Regions from separate parts of the Pseudomonas viciae genome, predicted to be linked through region 3. Evidence: predicted binding sites of a transcription regulator. Region 3 holds the regulator's gene; each other region holds the start of a gene.
The links. The regulator FliA, encoded in region 3, starts transcription of late flagellar genes. The targets are predictions, from matches to a motif close to CTAAAGTTTNNNNNNNNNNNGCCGNTAA.
Positions count from the first base shown of each region.

Region 1 (5,474 bases), 3.2 Mb from region 3:
ATGTGCCATAAATTTTCTCACGGAACGCTGACTCCCCTCCCTAACCACCCGACACCTTTTCGGACAATGTGTTTTTCTGCACTTGGCTATCCCGTATGCAGAGAGATAAAAGTCATTCCACTCATAAAAAGTAACTGAATTATTATCGATAAAACAGCAACAACCTCACTAACACGGCTAAAACTTATATAAAACCAGCGAGCACAAACCCAACGTCCAAAACAGGATATGACCCCTCCCCATAGTCAACCGACAATTCATTAACAACTCACTCATTTCATTCAATCATCGAGCATAAATAACCATGAGCCATCACCATGAACAAACCTTTGAAAACCATCACCAACCCCATGACCCTGATCGCTATATTTGCAACGTTGTCTGAAACCTCTGCGGCGATTTCCCTGCCTTTCCTGGATGACCAGGACCGTGAATATTATCTGTGGTTTTTGATCAGCTTTCCGTTTTATCTGCTGTTGCTTTTTTTCATCACACTCAACTTCAACTATCGCTCGTTATATTCACCGTCAGATTTTCGCAAGAGCAAACACTTCATAAAGACCATGGATGACTCGACCTGCCGTCATAGACGAGTGTTACGTCGGGCCGATAAAGTCAAAAAATCAGTCATGCGCGGTCATCGGCGCAAACACGATCCACAACGGTTCATTTTTCTGCTGTTCAGCCCATCGGGAGAGCTGATTGCAGTGTATCGGGCCAAACCCTTGAAGCCGGCTACGGGACACACTGAAATTGTTCTGTACGTCATGCACAGCCGCGACAACGCAGACGGTGTACCGGACAGGCAGGAGGGGTGAGCGCTCAAGGAATAGCGCTGCACAACAGGAGGGAGCCACAAACAAAAACGGCCTGCTCATGGCAGGCCGTTTTCATATCGCCAGGGTCAGAACAGCTTGCGACCCTTGTTCGCCGCAATACGCATGCGCAGGGCGTTGAGCTTGATGAAACCGGCTGCGTCGGCCTGGTTGTAAGCGCCACCGTCTTCTTCGAAGGTCGCGATGTTGGCATCGAACAACGACTCATCGGACTTGCGACCGGTAACGATCACGTTGCCTTTGTACAGCTTCAGGCGTACCACACCGTTCACGTGGGCCTGGGAGGCGTCGATCATCTGCTGCAGCATCAGACGCTCAGGGCTCCACCAGTAACCGGTGTAGATCAGGCTGGCGTACTTGGGCATCAGCTCGTCTTTAAGGTGAGCCACTTCGCGGTCCAGGGTGATCGATTCGATCGCCCGGTGAGCGCGCAGCATGATGGTGCCGCCCGGGGTTTCGTAGCAACCACGGGACTTCATGCCGACATAGCGGTTCTCGACGATGTCCAGACGGCCGATGCCGTGTTCGCCACCGATGCGGTTCAGGGTCGCCAGCACGGTGGCCGGGCTCATTTCCACGCCGTCCAGGGCGACGATATCGCCGTTGCGATAGGTCAGTTCCAGGTATTGCGGGGTATCAGGAGCTTTCTCCGGGGAGACCGTCCAGCGCCACATGTCTTCTTCGTGCTCGGTCCAGGTGTCTTCCAGCACGCCGCCTTCATAGGAGATGTGCAGCAGGTTGGCATCCATCGAGTACGGGGATTTCTTCTTGCCGTGACGCTCGATCGGGATCGCGTGCTTCTCGGCGTAGTCCATCAGCTTTTCACGGGACAGCAAGTCCCACTCACGCCAAGGGGCGATGACTTTCACGCCCGGCTTGAGAGCATAGGCGCCCAGCTCGAAACGCACCTGGTCGTTGCCTTTGCCGGTGGCGCCATGGGAAATGGCGTCGGCGCCGGTTTCATTGGCGATTTCGATCAGGCGCTTGGCGATCAACGGACGGGCGATAGACGTACCCAGCAGGTACTCGCCTTCGTAAACGGTGTTGGCGCGGAACATCGGGAACACGAAGTCGCGGACGAACTCTTCGCGCAGGTCATCGATGTAGATCTCTTTGACGCCCATGGCCTGAGCCTTGGCGCGTGCAGGTTCGACTTCTTCGCCCTGCCCCAGGTCTGCGGTGAAGGTCACCACTTCGCAGTTATAAGTGTCCTGCAGCCACTTGAGGATCACCGAAGTGTCCAGGCCGCCGGAATACGCCAGAACGACCTTGTTTACGTCCGCCATGCCATCACTCCACGGGTTGTACGGAAAGCCGGGAAGTCTAACGTCCAATGCGGATAATTTACAGGGGCGCGACAGCTTATGACGACGAAGCGACAGATTATGTCGACCGCGCGACGATCAACCCGGGATCAGGACGTCCGCGCAGCGGCGGGAGCGGCCGTAGGGATCGGTGCCTTGGCCGGAGCGGCGGCCGGCGCCGGGACCTTGGCTGGAGCCACAGCGGGCGCTGGCTGCGGTGCGGGTGCCGGTGCTTCAACCGGCGCCCCACGCTCCAGGCGCACGACCACGCGACGGTTCTTGGCCCGGTTGGCGGCGTTGGTATTGGACACCAGGGGATAACGCTCGCCATGGAACCGCAGGGTGATCTGTGACTCCTGGAAACCATTGGCCTTGAAGAAGTCCTGGACCGCCAGGGCGCGGCGACGCGACAGTTCACGGTTGGTCAGACGGTTGCCGCTATTGTCAGAGTGACCGTCGAGCTCGACACGATTAACGCTCGGGTCGGCCTTGATGAAGTCGAGCATCACCTGCAACTGGGCCTTGGCCTGAGCATCGAGCTCGACCCCTTCGCCGGGGAAACCGATCTGGGTTTGCTTGATCTGCTCGAAATTCTTCGGTAACAGTTTCGCCACGCAGCCTTGATAGTCACTGAAGGCCTTATTGAAGCGCACCGGCAACAATCGGACTTCCGAGACCCGCCCGTCCTCGGTGTTGCGTCGCACCACAGGGCTGCGCCCGTCCATCAGCCCACTGATCAAGCGACCTGCCTGGATCTGGGAGCTGTTGAACAAGACATCGCCACTGCCAATCCTGACCGAGCCCAGGTTGATGTCGCCGCGCCCCGGTTGCCATGGCGCCGCAGCCGCCAGCAAGGTCGCCGAACCGCCACCGAGCATCGGGTTATAGGCCTTGAGCCTGAATGTGGCCTGCTCGCCCGCCCGACGCACGAACTCGCCGCTGCCGAAATCGGTGATCGGCTGGCTCAGCCGACACTCGAACTTGTCGCCTTCGACCGTCCACTCAATGCTCTCCAGACGGGTCTGGAAAGTGAGCGCCATGGCGGGAAGGCTGGCAAACACACTGAGCAAGGCTAGATAACGCTGGCGCACGGGAGGCTCCACTGACTTTTATACAAAGATCGACACATGCCGAGGGCATGACGCCTGTCCGGGGCACTGCACGGATTCGTGGCACACCTGTAGGAGCTATCGGTAAGTTGCGGCAGAACTTGATAGCGGGTGCCTGAATCGGTCTTTTCCGGTAGCATTCCCCAGAGTTTGACCCGCCTGGAAGCCCCCCAATGTCCGACCGCCTGACCCTGCTGCGTCCCGACGACTGGCATATTCATCTTCGCGATGGTGCTGTGTTGACCCATACCGTCGCCGATGTCGCGCGCACCTTCGGGCGCGCAATCATCATGCCTAACCTGGTTCCGCCCGTGCGCAACGCCACCGAGGCCGACGGCTACCGCCAGCGTATCCTCGCCGCACGCCCGGCCGGCAGCCGCTTCGAACCGCTGATGGTGCTTTACCTCACCGATCGCACCCAGCCCGAAGAGATCCGCGACGCCAAGGCCAGTGGCTTTGTGCACGCCGCCAAGCTGTATCCGGCCGGCGCCACCACTAACTCTGATTCCGGCGTCACCAGCATCGACAAGATTTTCCCGGCGCTGGAGGCCATGGCCGAAGTCGGGATGCCGTTGTTGATCCATGGTGAAGTCACCCGGGGCGACGTCGACGTGTTCGACCGCGAGAAAATCTTCATCGACGAGCACATGCGCCGCGTCGTGGAGCGTTTCCCGACACTCAAGGTGGTGTTCGAACACATCACCACCGGTGATGCCGTGCAGTTCGTCAACGAGGCCCCGGCCAACGTTGGCGCGACCATTACCGCCCATCACCTGCTGTACAACCGCAACCACATGCTGGTGGGCGGGATCCGGCCGCACTTCTATTGCCTGCCGATCCTCAAGCGCAACACTCACCAGGAAGCTCTGCTCGACGCCGCCACCAGCGGCAGCGCCAAGTTTTTCCTCGGCACGGACTCGGCGCCCCACGCCCGCCATGCCAAGGAAGCCGCCTGCGGTTGCGCCGGCTGCTACACCGCCTATGCCGCCATCGAGATGTACGCCGAGGCGTTCGAGCAGCGCAATGCGCTGGACAAGCTCGAAGGCTTCGCCAGCCTGCACGGCCCGCAGTTCTATGGCCTGCCCGTGAACACCGATCGTATTACCCTGGTCCGCGACGAATGGACCGCCCCCGCCAGCCTGCCCTTCGGCGAGCTGACTGTCATCCCGCTGCGCGCCGGTGAAAAACTGCGCTGGCGCCTGCTGGAGGAAAACGCGTGAGTGAAGATCATTTCGACGACGAACAGGACGGCAATGGTGGTTCGGGCGGTGCTCGCCACCCCATGGCCGCCCGGTTCCGGGGTTATCTGCCGGTCGTCGTCGACGTAGAAACCGGTGGTTTCAATTCCGCCACCGACGCCTTGCTGGAAATCGCCGCGACCACCATCGGCATGGACGAAAAAGGCTTTGTGTTCCCTGACCACACCTATTTCTTCCGCGTCGAACCGTTCGAAGGCGCCAACATTGAAGCCGCAGCCCTGGAATTCACCGGGATCAAGCTCGATCACCCATTGCGCATGGCGGTGAGTGAAGAGACCGCCCTGACCGACATTTTCCGTGGCGTGCGCAAGGCGCTGAAGGCCAACGGTTGCAAGCGAGCGATCCTGGTCGGCCATAACAGCAGCTTCGACCTGGGTTTCCTCAACGCCGCCGTCGCGCGCATGGACATGAAGCGCAACCCGTTCCACCCATTCTCCAGCTTCGACACGGCAACCCTGGCTGGCCTGGCGTATGGCCAGACCGTACTGGCCAAGGCCTGCCAGGCGGCCGACATCGATTTTGATGGCCGTGAAGCCCACTCGGCCCGTTACGACACCGAGAAAACGGCGGAGCTGTTCTGCGGCATCGTCAACCGCTGGAAACAGATGGGTGGCTGGCAGGATTTCGACGACTGACATCGGCCTGGCTCCCTCGCCACGGGATCCATGCTCCGCCTAGAAACACCCATAAAAAAACCGGCCCTATCGAGGGCCGGTTTTTTATGCCTGTTGCGCTTACAGCTTGTCGCTGTGCTCGCCCAGGTAAGCGGCAACGCCTTCAGGGGATGCAGTCATACCCTTGTCGCCTTTCTTCCAGTTGGCCGGGCAGACTTCGCCGTGCTCTTCGTGGAATTGCAGCGCGTCGACCAGACGGATCAGCTCTTCCATGTTACGGCCCAGCGGCAGGTCGTTGATGATCTGCGAACGGACAACGCCTTTGTCGTCGATCAGGAACGCGCCACGGAAA
Region 1 covers NZ_CP035088.1:5,251,639-5,257,112, forward strand. The annotation lists gene EPZ47_RS30510 (hypothetical protein) at 318-818, shown strand; gene EPZ47_RS23215 (argininosuccinate synthase) at 905-2,122, opposite strand; gene EPZ47_RS23220 (flagellar protein MotY) at 2,251-3,231, opposite strand; gene pyrC (dihydroorotase) at 3,423-4,469, shown strand; gene rnt (ribonuclease T) at 4,466-5,143, shown strand; gene EPZ47_RS23235 (peroxiredoxin) at 5,243-5,474, opposite strand, start outside.
Region 1: a site for FliA is predicted at 3,328-3,355, ahead of EPZ47_RS23220 (flagellar protein MotY). Genes of this name have one in related genera too.

Region 2 (5,474 bases), 2.7 Mb from region 3:
CCTCCGAAGACGAACTCAACTATGTCGCCCAGGCCAAATGGAACCACTTCGAGTTCCAGCTCGGGCGCATGAGTGGGCTGGATCGCGAGAGCAAGAGAATCCAACTGGCCGCCACCTATGACGAGGCTGGCCTGGAGCTGTTGCCAGCCCGGGAACTGGGCTACGACAGCCTGGTGATTGCCGTCGGCAGCACCACCAATGACTTCGGTACCGAAGGCGCGGCGCAACATTGCCTGTTCCTCGACACCCGCAAGCAGGCCGAGCGCTTCCACCAGCAACTGCTCAATCATTACCTGCGCGCCCACGCCGGCCAGACCGATGTGGTGGAGCGCATCAGCGTCGCCATCGTCGGTGCCGGTGCGACCGGTGTCGAACTGGCGGCCGAGCTGCACAACGCCGCCCATGAGCTGGCGGCCTACGGCCTGGACCGGATCAAACCGGAAAACATGCACATCACCCTGATCGAAGCCGGGCCACGGGTCCTGCCGGCATTGCCCGAACGCATCGGTGGGCCCGTGCACAAGACCCTGGAGAAACTCGGGGTCAATGTCATGACCAACGCCGCTGTTGGCCAGGTAACGGCCGACAGCCTGATCACCGTCGATGGCAAGGTCATCGACGCGAGCCTGAAAGTCTGGGCCGCCGGGATTCGCGCACCGGATTTCCTCAAGGACATCGACGGCCTGGAGACCAACCGAATCAACCAATTGCAAGTGTTGCCGACGCTGCAAACCACCCGCGATGAAAACATTTTCGCCTTTGGCGACTGCGCCGCCTGCCCGCAACCAGGCAGCGACCGCAATGTTCCACCTCGTGCCCAGGCAGCCCACCAGCAGGCATCGCTGCTCGCCAAGTCGTTGAAACTGCGGATCGAAGGCAAGGCACTGCCCGAATACAAATACACCGACTACGGCTCGCTGATCTCGCTGTCGCGCTTCTCGGCGGTAGGCAACCTGATGGGCAACCTGACCGGCAGCGTGATGCTCGAAGGCTGGCTGGCGCGGATGTTCTACGTGTCGCTGTACCGCATGCACCAGATGGCGCTGTATGGCATGTTTCGCACAGCGATGCTGATGCTGGGCAGCAAGATTGGGCGTGGGACCGAGCCTCGGCTGAAGTTGCACTGAGGGCGAACCGCTGACGACTGCGGTGTATCAGCAACATTGACACTGAATGATCTACCGCAATCGCGAGCAAGCTCGCTCCCACAGGGTGACCGCGATCAACTGTGGGAGCGAGCTTGCTCGCGATGACGGCGGCACAATCAATACTTAAGCTCGGACAGAATCTCTGTCCGAGCTATCCATCAATCAAACCTGAAACCGCTGCACCATAGTGCGCAACGAATTCGCCAGTTGCGACAACTCATGGCTGGACGCGCTGGTCTGATCCGCGCCGGTGGCCGAGCGCACCGACAAATCCCGAATGTTCACCAGATTGCGATCAACCTCACGGGCCACTTGTGCCTGTTCTTCGGCGGCGCTGGCGATCACCAGGTTGCGTTCGTGAATCTCGTTGACCGACGCCGTGATGGTCTGTAGCGCCTCCCCCGCCCGCTCCGCCATCGCCAGGGTGCTGGCGGCGCGGCTGGAGCTGGCCTGCATGGAGTCCAGCGCCTGGGTGGCGCCGCTGCGCATGCCCTGGACCATCTGCTCGATTTCCTGGGTCGATTGCTGCGTGCGGTAAGCCAGCGCCCGCACCTCATCGGCCACCACCGCAAACCCACGACCGCTTTCGCCGGCCCGGGCCGCCTCGATGGCCGCGTTGAGGGCCAGCAGGTTGGTCTGCTCGGCGATGGCCCGGATCACATCCAGGACCTTGCCGATATCCTGTGATTGATTGGCCAAGGACTGCACCAGGCCACCCGTCACCTGCACATCGCTGGCCAGGGCACCAATGGCGTCGACCGTGTCGCTGACCCGCTGCTGCCCAAGGGACGCCGATTCACTGGACTGACGCGTGGCATCGGAGGTGGAAACGGCATTGCGCGCGACTTCCTCCACGGCAGTGGTCATCTCGGTGACGGCGGTGGCGGCCTGTTCAATTTCGTTATTCTGCTGTTGCAGGCTGTGGGTGCTGTCGAGGGTGACGGCGTTCAGCTCATCGGCGGCGGTCGCCAACTGTGTAGCCGAGCCGCTGATGCCCTGCAGGGTTTCACGCAAGTTCTGCTGCATGGTCGCCAACGCCTTGAGCAAGCGGCTCACTTCGTCGCTGCCGTGGGCCTGGATCGGTCGGGTCAGGTCGCCTCGGGCGACGTTCTCTGCGGCATTCAACGCCTCGCCCAAAGGCTTGACGATACTGCGGGTGAGCAACATCGCCAGGGCCACCGTCGCCAGGGCGGCGAGCACAATGAACAGGCTGACGATCATCCGGGAATTGACGTAGTGCTCCTGGGACTTCTGGCTCTCGATGGAGACTTGTTTGGAGAACAGTTCCGCCAGGTCGTTGAGTTGTTTGCCGGAACCGTCCACCACGGTCTTCATGTCCACCAGCAGCAGCTTGATCAGCTCGTCTCGACGCCCCTGCTCTGCCAGGACGAAGGATTGGGCGATGCCCGTGCGGTAAGCGGCGAAAGTTTGCTTGAACTGCTCATAAAGCGCCTTGCCTTCAGGCGTGACGACGAGCTTTTCGTAACTGGCGATTTTTTCGCTCAGCTCTTTGTCGCGGGTGTCCATTTGCCCACGGTACACCGGGATATTCTTCGGATCCTGGTCCAGGGCCATGCGCAGGGAAATCGTGCGAATGCGCAACATCCATTCACGGATCTCGTCACCGCCGCGAATACTGGGCAGCCACTGGGTTTCTACCGCGACTTCACTGTCACGGATACTCGACATCTGTCCCAGCGCAAACACCCCGAGCAACGCCACCAGTACGGCGATCAAAGCGAAACCCAATGCGGCACGGGGGGCGATATTCAGTTGACGAAGAACCATAGGGAGCGCCTTTTTTATTGTTGGCCTGAGATGGGGCCATGCCCCTGTTGGCGGGTTATCGGCAACTTGTACGATGACTTAACACTGTTTGCTTTTTCGCAGGCAAAAAAAATCCCCGTATCTTTCGATACGAGGATTTTTAGTATGGTCGGGGTAAGGGGATTCGAACTCCTGACATCCTGCTCCCAAAGCAGGCGCGCTACCGGACTGCGCTATACCCCGGTAAAAAAAAGGCGACCTTCGCAAGTCGCCTTCTCGATCAGCGCTTTTGGCCTCTGATCTTAAGATTCGATTCCAGCGAGCTGGTTTCAAAAATGGTGGGTCGTGTGGGATTCGAACCTACGACCAATTGGTTAAAAGCCAACTGCTCTACCAACTGAGCTAACGACCCAAAAATGGTCGGGGTAAGGGGATTCGAACTCCTGACATCCTGCTCCCAAAGCAGGCGCGCTACCGGACTGCGCTATACCCCGATTGAAATGGCTCCGTGACCAGGACTCGAACCTGGGACCCAATGATTAACAGTCATTTGCTCTACCGACTGAGCTATCACGGAACTGATATTTCAAGTTACAACGTTGAAGCTAGCTTCAACCTCTTCTACCCTTACGCATCGCTGCGTTCGTGTGTCTGAGGCGCGCTATTCTACAATCTTAAAAACCTCTGTCAACCCCTTAAATTGCTTTCAAGACAATGATTTGCAACTTATTTTGGGTTTCTTCTCACCGAGAAGTGCCCCTTGGGGGTGACGTACTGCGGGGCGCACTTTACAAGCCTTTTCCTTTGAGTTCAACGGCCTGATGAAAAAAATGGCCTCGCAGTGCGAGGCCATTCCAATCACCCGATACGCTGGCTTTCAGTTGAAGACGATTTCATCGTTCTCCACAGTGCCCGTCACGGTTTCGCCTGGCATGAAGCGACCCGACAGAATCAACTGCGCCAGCGGGTTTTCGATCCAGCGCTGGATCGCCCGCTTCAGCGGCCGTGCGCCATAGACCGGGTCGTAACCCACTGCGATCAACTTGTCCAAGGCCTCGCTGCTCAACTGCAGCTTCAGCTCCCGTTCGGTAAGGCGGCTGCGCAGGCGACCCAACTGGATCTCAGTGATGCCGGCGATCTGATCACGGGCCAACGGCTCGAAGATCACCACTTCGTCGACCCGGTTGATGAACTCCGGCCGGAAGTGGGTGGAAATCGCATCCATCACCGCAGCGCGTTGCGCCTCGCGATCACCGACCAGCTCCTGGATCTGCGCCGAGCCCAGGTTGGAGGTCATCACGATCACGGTGTTGCGGAAGTCCACCGTGCGCCCGTGGCTGTCGGTCAGGCGGCCATCCTCCAGCACTTGCAGCAAAATGTTGAACACATCCGGATGGGCCTTCTCGACCTCATCGAGCAGGATCACCGAGTACGGCTTGCGCCGCACAGCCTCAGTCAGGTAACCGCCCTCTTCATAGCCGACATAGCCCGGTGGCGCACCGATCAGCCGCGCCACGGAGTGCTTCTCCATGAACTCGGACATGTCGATGCGCACCATGGCCTCTTCGGTGTCGAAGAGAAACTCGGCCAGCGCCTTGCACAACTCGGTTTTACCGACACCGGTCGGGCCGAGGAACATGAACGAACCGCTCGGACGATTGGGGTCCGACAGCCCGGCACGGGAACGGCGTACGGCATTGGACACCGCCACCACCGCTTCTTCCTGGCCAATCACGCGCTGGTGCAGCAGGCTTTCCATCTTCAGCAGCTTGTCGCGCTCGCCTTCGAGCATTTTCGACACTGGAATGCCGGTCCACTTGGAGACCACCTCGGCAATCTCTTCTTCAGTGACCTTGCTGCGCAGCAACTGGTTTTCGCTCTTGCCGTGCTGGTCGACCATTTGCAGGCTGCGCTCCAGGTCCGGGATCACCCCGTACTGCAGCTCGGCCATGCGGTTGAGGTCACCTTTGCGGCGGGCCGCTTCCAGTTCCTGGCGGGACTGTTCGATTTTCTGCTGGATTTGCGCCGAACCCTGGACTTCGGCTTTCTCCGAGTTCCAGATTTCCTCAAGGTCGGAATACTCCCGCTCGTGACGAACGATTTCTTCCTGCAACCTTTCCAGGCGTTTCTTCGCCGCTTCGTCGCTTTCTTTCTTCAGGGCCTGGGATTCGACCTTGAGCTGGATCAGGCGCCGTTCCAGACGATCCAGCACTTCGGGCTTGGAATCGATTTCCATGCGGATGCGGCTGGCAGCTTCGTCGATCAGGTCGATGGCCTTGTCCGGCAACTGACGGTCGGTGATGTAACGGTGGCTGAGCTTGGCCGCCGCGATAATCGCGCCATCGGTGATCGCCACCTTGTGGTGAACTTCATAGCGTTCTTTAAGGCCACGCAGGATGGCAATGGTGTCTTCTTCGCTGGGCTCTTCCACCAGCACTTTCTGGAAGCGCCGCTCCAGCGCCGCGTCCTTCTCTATGTATTGGCGGTACTCGTTGAGCGTGGTCGCACCAACGCAGTGCAACTCGCCACGGGCCAGCGCCGGCTTGAGCATGTTGCCGG
Region 2 covers NZ_CP035088.1:5,714,420-5,719,893, forward strand. The annotation lists gene EPZ47_RS25360 (NAD(P)/FAD-dependent oxidoreductase) at 1-1,127, shown strand, start outside; gene EPZ47_RS31035 (methyl-accepting chemotaxis protein) at 1,311-2,936, opposite strand; tRNA gene EPZ47_RS25370 (tRNA-Pro) at 3,082-3,158, opposite strand; tRNA gene EPZ47_RS25375 (tRNA-Lys) at 3,252-3,327, opposite strand; tRNA gene EPZ47_RS25380 (tRNA-Pro) at 3,333-3,409, opposite strand; tRNA gene EPZ47_RS25385 (tRNA-Asn) at 3,417-3,492, opposite strand; gene clpB (ATP-dependent chaperone ClpB) at 3,793-5,474, opposite strand, start outside.
Region 2: a site for FliA is predicted at 2,992-3,019, ahead of EPZ47_RS31035 (methyl-accepting chemotaxis protein). Genes of this name have one in related genera too.

Region 3 (5,474 bases):
GCCATGCAGTTCGTCGAGCAACGATTCGAATTCGTGATCACTGATCAGGTCACTGCCCGCCGCGGCGGCGGCAGGCTTGGCTGGCGCCGGTGCCGAAGCAATGGCCGAGTCCAGCGCGTCAACGGCAAACGTGCCCTTGCCATGCAACTGATCGAGCAAGGCTTCGAATTCGTCGTCGGTGATATCGGAGCTGTCGCCCGCCGCTTTCGGGGCGGCCGCGGCTGGCGCAGGCACAACCGCATCGGGCGCGAACTGGCCTTTGCCATGAAGCTGGTCGAGCAACGATTCGAACTCGTCGTCAGTGATTTCATCGCTGGCAGCGGCAGTCGACTCGCTGCTTGGTGCCGCAGGGGGGGCGGGAACTGCCGGGGCTGCGGCTTCAGCCTTGACGGCGTTCAGCGAGTCCAGCAATTGTTCAAATTCGTTATCGGTGATGTCGCCCGATTCCTCGGCGACCGGTTCTTCAGCGACCGCCTCGACAACCGGCGCGGCTTCGTCAGCCGATTGTGGCTCGGCCAGGCGTGCCAGCGCGGCGAGCAACTCAGGGGTGGCAGCGGTGATCGGCGAGCGCTCGCGCACTTCACTGAACATGCCGTTGACCGCATCCAGCGCTTCGAGCACCACGTCCATCAGTTCCGAATCAACGCGGCGTTCACCCTTGCGCAGGATGTCGAACACGTTTTCGGCAATGTGGCAGCACTCCACCAACTCATTGAGCTGGAGGAAGCCGGCGCCTCCTTTTACAGTGTGGAAACCGCGAAAAATTGCATTGAGCAAGTCCGCATCATCTGGTCGGCTTTCCAGCTCGACCAGCTGTTCAGACAGTTGCTCTAGAATCTCGCCGGCCTCAACCAGGAAATCCTGAAGGATCTCTTCATCGGCGCCGAAGCTCATTAATGGCTGCTCCTAAAACAGGGCTAAAACTCAGAATCCAAGGCTGGACAGCAAATCGTCCACATCGTCCTGACCGGACATAACGTCTTCTCTTTTATCGGCATGAATCTGCGGACCTTCACCCTGCGAGAGATGTTTTTGTGGATCTTTTTCAGCAAGTATCGCTTCACGGTCGTGTTCGATGCCTGCAAAGCGGTCGACCTGGCTGGCCATCAACACCAGTTTGAGCAGATTGCTTTCAACTTCGGTGACCAATTGGGTCACGCGCTTGATCACTTGGCCGGTCAAGTCCTGATAGTCCTGAGCCAGCAGAATGTCGTTGAGGTTGCTTGCCACGGCGCGGGTCTCGGTGCCGCTGCGCGTCAGGAAACCGTCGACCCGGCGGGCCAGTTCCCGAAACTCTTCAGCGCCGACTTCGCGACGCATGAACCGGCCCCAATCGGTGCTCAAGGCCTGGGCTTCTTCGCTCAGGCCATTGACCAGCGGCGTTGCGCTCTCCACCAAGTCCATGGTGCGGTTGGCTGCGGCCTCGGTCAGCTTGACCACATAACCCAGACGCTCGGTAGCGTCGGTGATCTGCGAGACTTCCTCGGCCTGCGGCATGTGCGGGTCGATCTGGAAATTGACAATTGCGCTGTGCAATTCACGCGTGAGCTTGCCCACTTCCTGATACAGACCTCGGTCACGGGTCTGGTTGAGCTCATGGATCATTTGAACCGCATCGCCAAAGCGGCCTTTTTCAAGGCTGTCGACCAGTTCGCGGGCATGTTTTTTCAGGGTCGATTCGAAGTCGCCCATTGAAGATTCGTTGTCCATAGCTCCCCCGTGGCGCCGTTAACCGATGCGTTCGAAGATTTTTTCGATCTTCTCTTTCAACGCCTGGGCCGTGAAGGGTTTGACCACATAGCCGTTCACACCGGCTTGGGCCGCTTCGATGATCTGCTCGCGCTTGGCTTCGGCAGTCACCATCAGCACCGGAAGGTGCTTGAGTTTTTCGTCGGCGCGTACATGGCGCAGCAAGTCGATACCGGTCATGCCGGGCATGTTCCAGTCAGTCACCAGAAAGTCGATGCTCCCGCTGTTGAGGACCGGAATGGCAGTAGTGCCATCGTCAGCCTCGACCGTGTTGGTGAACCCAAGGTCACGCAACAGGTTTTTTATGATCCGCCGCATCGTTGAGAAGTCATCAACGATGAGGATTTTCATGTTCTTGTCCAATTCGACCTCCAAGCAGTCTTAAACGCGCCCAGCACCTGAACGCGCCATTTCAATCAATCCGGCACAACACTCGACAACGGCCTGGAGCACCACGGTTGGAGACTGGCGCAGCGCATGCCAGACCAGCTCGTTCGCAATGCTCCCACACAGCTGTCAGCGCGCTCGCCACTCCCCCAAACGCCCCCGCAAACGGGCCGCGCACTGGCTGTGTAACTGGCTGACCCGCGATTCGCTGACCCCCAGGACCTCACCGATTTCCTTGAGGTTCAGCTCTTCGTCGTAGTACAGCGCCAAGACCAGTCGCTCACGCTCCGGCAAATTGGCAATCGCATCCGCCAGCGCGCTCTGGAAACGCTCATCTTCCAGGTCACGCGATGGCTCCATGTGAGCACTCGCGCCGTCCTCGTGCAGCCCTTCGTGTTCGCCGTCCTGCAGCAGGTCGTCGAAACTGAACAGGCGGCTGCCCAAGGTGTCGTTCAAAATCCCGTAATAATCATCGAGACTCAATTGGAGTTCGGCCGCAACCTCGTGATCTTTAGCGTCTCGCCCGGTTTTAGCTTCAATAGCGCGGATCGCGTCACTGACCATGCGGGTGTTGCGATGCACCGAACGCGGTGCCCAATCGCCCTTGCGGACCTCATCGAGCATCGCCCCACGAATGCGAATACCGGCATACGTTTCGAAACTGGCGCCTTTGCTCGCGTCGTATTTGTTCGACACTTCGAGCAGGCCGATCATGCCTGCCTGGATCAAGTCCTCAACCTGGACACTGGCCGGCAACCGCGCCAGCAAGTGGTAGGCGATACGCTTGACCAGTGGCGCGTAACGCTCGATCAGTTCGTATTGGGCGTCCCGTGCCGATTTTTTATAGAGATGGTTGTAACCGCTGGCTGTCATAGCACGGGCCCTGCTGTTTGTTGCACGAGACGCTCGACGAAAAACTCCAGGTGCCCGCGAGGGTTGGCCGGCAGTGGCCAGGTATCAACCTTCTGGGCGATAGCCTTGAACGCCAGCGCACATTTGGAACGGGGAAAGGCTTCATAAACCGCACGTTGCTTCTGGACAGCCTTGCGTACGCTTTCGTCGTAGGGCACAGCGCCGACGTATTGTAGGGCGACGTCCAGGAAACGATCCGTGACCTTTGTCAACTTGGCGAACAGGTTGCGACCTTCCTGCGGGCTCTGGGCCATGTTGGCCAGGACACGGAAGCGGTTCATGCCGTAGTCACGGTTCAATAACTTGATCAGGGCATAGGCGTCGGTGATGGACGTCGGTTCGTCGCAGACCACCAGGAGCACTTCCTGGGCAGCGCGGACGAAACTGACCACCGAGTCACCGATACCGGCAGCGGTGTCGATCACCAGCACATCGAGGTTATCACCGATGTCGCTGAAGGCCTGGATCAGGCCCGCGTGCTGGGCCGGGGTCAGGTGAACCATGCTCTGGGTGCCGGAGGCAGCCGGCACGATACGAATCCCGCCGGGCCCCTGCAGCAGCACGTCGCGCAGTTCGCAGCGGCCTTCAATCACGTCCGCCAGCGTGCGTTTGGGCGTGAGCCCCAGCAGCACATCGACGTTCGCCAGGCCCAGGTCGGCGTCCAGCAGCATGACCCGTCGGCCAAGCTCTGCCAGAGCCAGGGACAAGTTCACTGACACGTTAGTCTTCCCGACGCCACCTTTGCCGCCGGTCACCGCGATCACCTGTACGGGATGCATGCTGCCCATGTTCGTTCTTTACCTTGTCTTACTTAGACGGAGGCCACATTACTGGCTGCGCGTTCCCATTCGGAACAATGCATGGCAGACCATCGATGTAGGTACAAAAAATATTCATGATTACCTCAGCCGACCTGCTTGGTCGGGCTGTGGTAGATATCAGCGAACATATCAGCCATGGCTTCTTCGCTGGGTTCTTCCTGCATTTGCACACTCACGGCACGACTGACCAGTTGATGACGGCGCGGCAGATGCAAATCATCCGGGATCCGCGGTCCGTCGGTCAGGTAGGCCACCGGTAATTCATGACCGATCGCCAGGCTCAGCACCTCGCCCAGGCTTGCCGTTTCGTCCAGCTTAGTCAGGATGCAGCCGGCCAGCCCGCAGCGTTTGTAGCTGTGGTACGCGGCGGTTAGAACCTGCTTTTGGCTAGTGGTTGCCAACACGAGATAATTTTTTGACTTGATACCGCGCCCGGCCAGGCTTTCGAGCTGCATGCGCAGGGCCGGATCGCTGGCTTGCAGGCCGGCGGTGTCGATCAGCACGACGCGTTTGCGCAGCAGCGGTTCCAGCGCCTGGACCAGGGACTGGCCCGGATCCACATGGGTCACCGACACATTGAGGATCCGGCCCAGGGTCTTGAGTTGTTCCTGGGCGCCGATGCGGAAACTGTCCATGCTCACCAGGGCGATGCTCTGGGCGCCGTACTTGAGTACATAACGGGCGGCGAGCTTGGCCAGGGTGGTGGTCTTGCCCATGCCGGCAGGGCCGACCATCGCAATCACCCCGCCCTCTTCCAGCGGCTCGACTTCCGGCGTGACGATCATCCGCGCCAAGTGTGCCAGCAACATGCGCCAGGCCTGGCGAGGCTCTTCGATACCGTTGATCAGCGCCAGCAGGTCACGGGACAACGGGCCGGACAAGCCGATGCGTTGCAGGCGACGCCAGAGGTTGGCCTGGGCCGGACGGCTGCCTTGCAGCTGGTTCCAGGCCAGGGAGCCGAGCTGAACCTCCATCAGTTCACGCAGGCTGTTGAGTTCAAAGCGCATCGAGTCCAGGGCACGCGGGTCAACACCCCTGGCTGGCGCGGCCTGCGCCGGGGCCGGGGCCGGACGACGCGGCTCGGCCTGGGCCTGCTCGACCAGCGGCTCGGCCGCGGTCAACGGCAGGCCGGCGGTGAGCGGCTGACCGGCGAACAATTGACGATTGCTGCCTGCGACACCTTCGCCTTCGCTACTGCGCAGGCTCAATTCGGCCTGGGCGCTGGCGATGCGCGACTGAGTCTTACGCAGCTCATCCTCGAGTTCCATGTTCGGAACGCGTGGGGCCAGCGCCGACAACTTGTAATCCAGGGCAGCCGTTAACTCGACACCGCCAGCGATCCGGCGATTGCCAATGATGGCTGCTTCAGCGCCCAGCTCGTCACGAACCAGCTTCATGGCCTGACGCATATCGGCGGCGAAAAAACGCTTCACTTGCATAAACCACTACCTCAGCCGTTGGGCCCTACTGTCGCAACGATGGTCACTTGCTTGTTGTCCGGTATTTCCTGGTACGCCAGCACATGCAGCCCCGGGACCGCGAGGCGACCGAATCGCGAGAGCATCGCGCGAATCGGACCGGCCACCAGCAGGATCACTGGTTGGC
Region 3 covers NZ_CP035088.1:1,765,666-1,771,139, reverse strand. The annotation lists gene EPZ47_RS08125 (chemotaxis protein CheA) at 1-894, opposite strand, end outside; gene EPZ47_RS08120 (protein phosphatase CheZ) at 925-1,710, opposite strand; gene EPZ47_RS08115 (chemotaxis response regulator CheY) at 1,729-2,100, opposite strand; gene fliA (RNA polymerase sigma factor FliA) at 2,266-3,009, opposite strand; gene fleN (flagellar synthesis regulator FleN) at 3,006-3,836, opposite strand; gene flhF (flagellar biosynthesis GTPase FlhF) at 3,953-5,308, opposite strand; gene flhA (flagellar biosynthesis protein FlhA) at 5,320-5,474, opposite strand, start outside.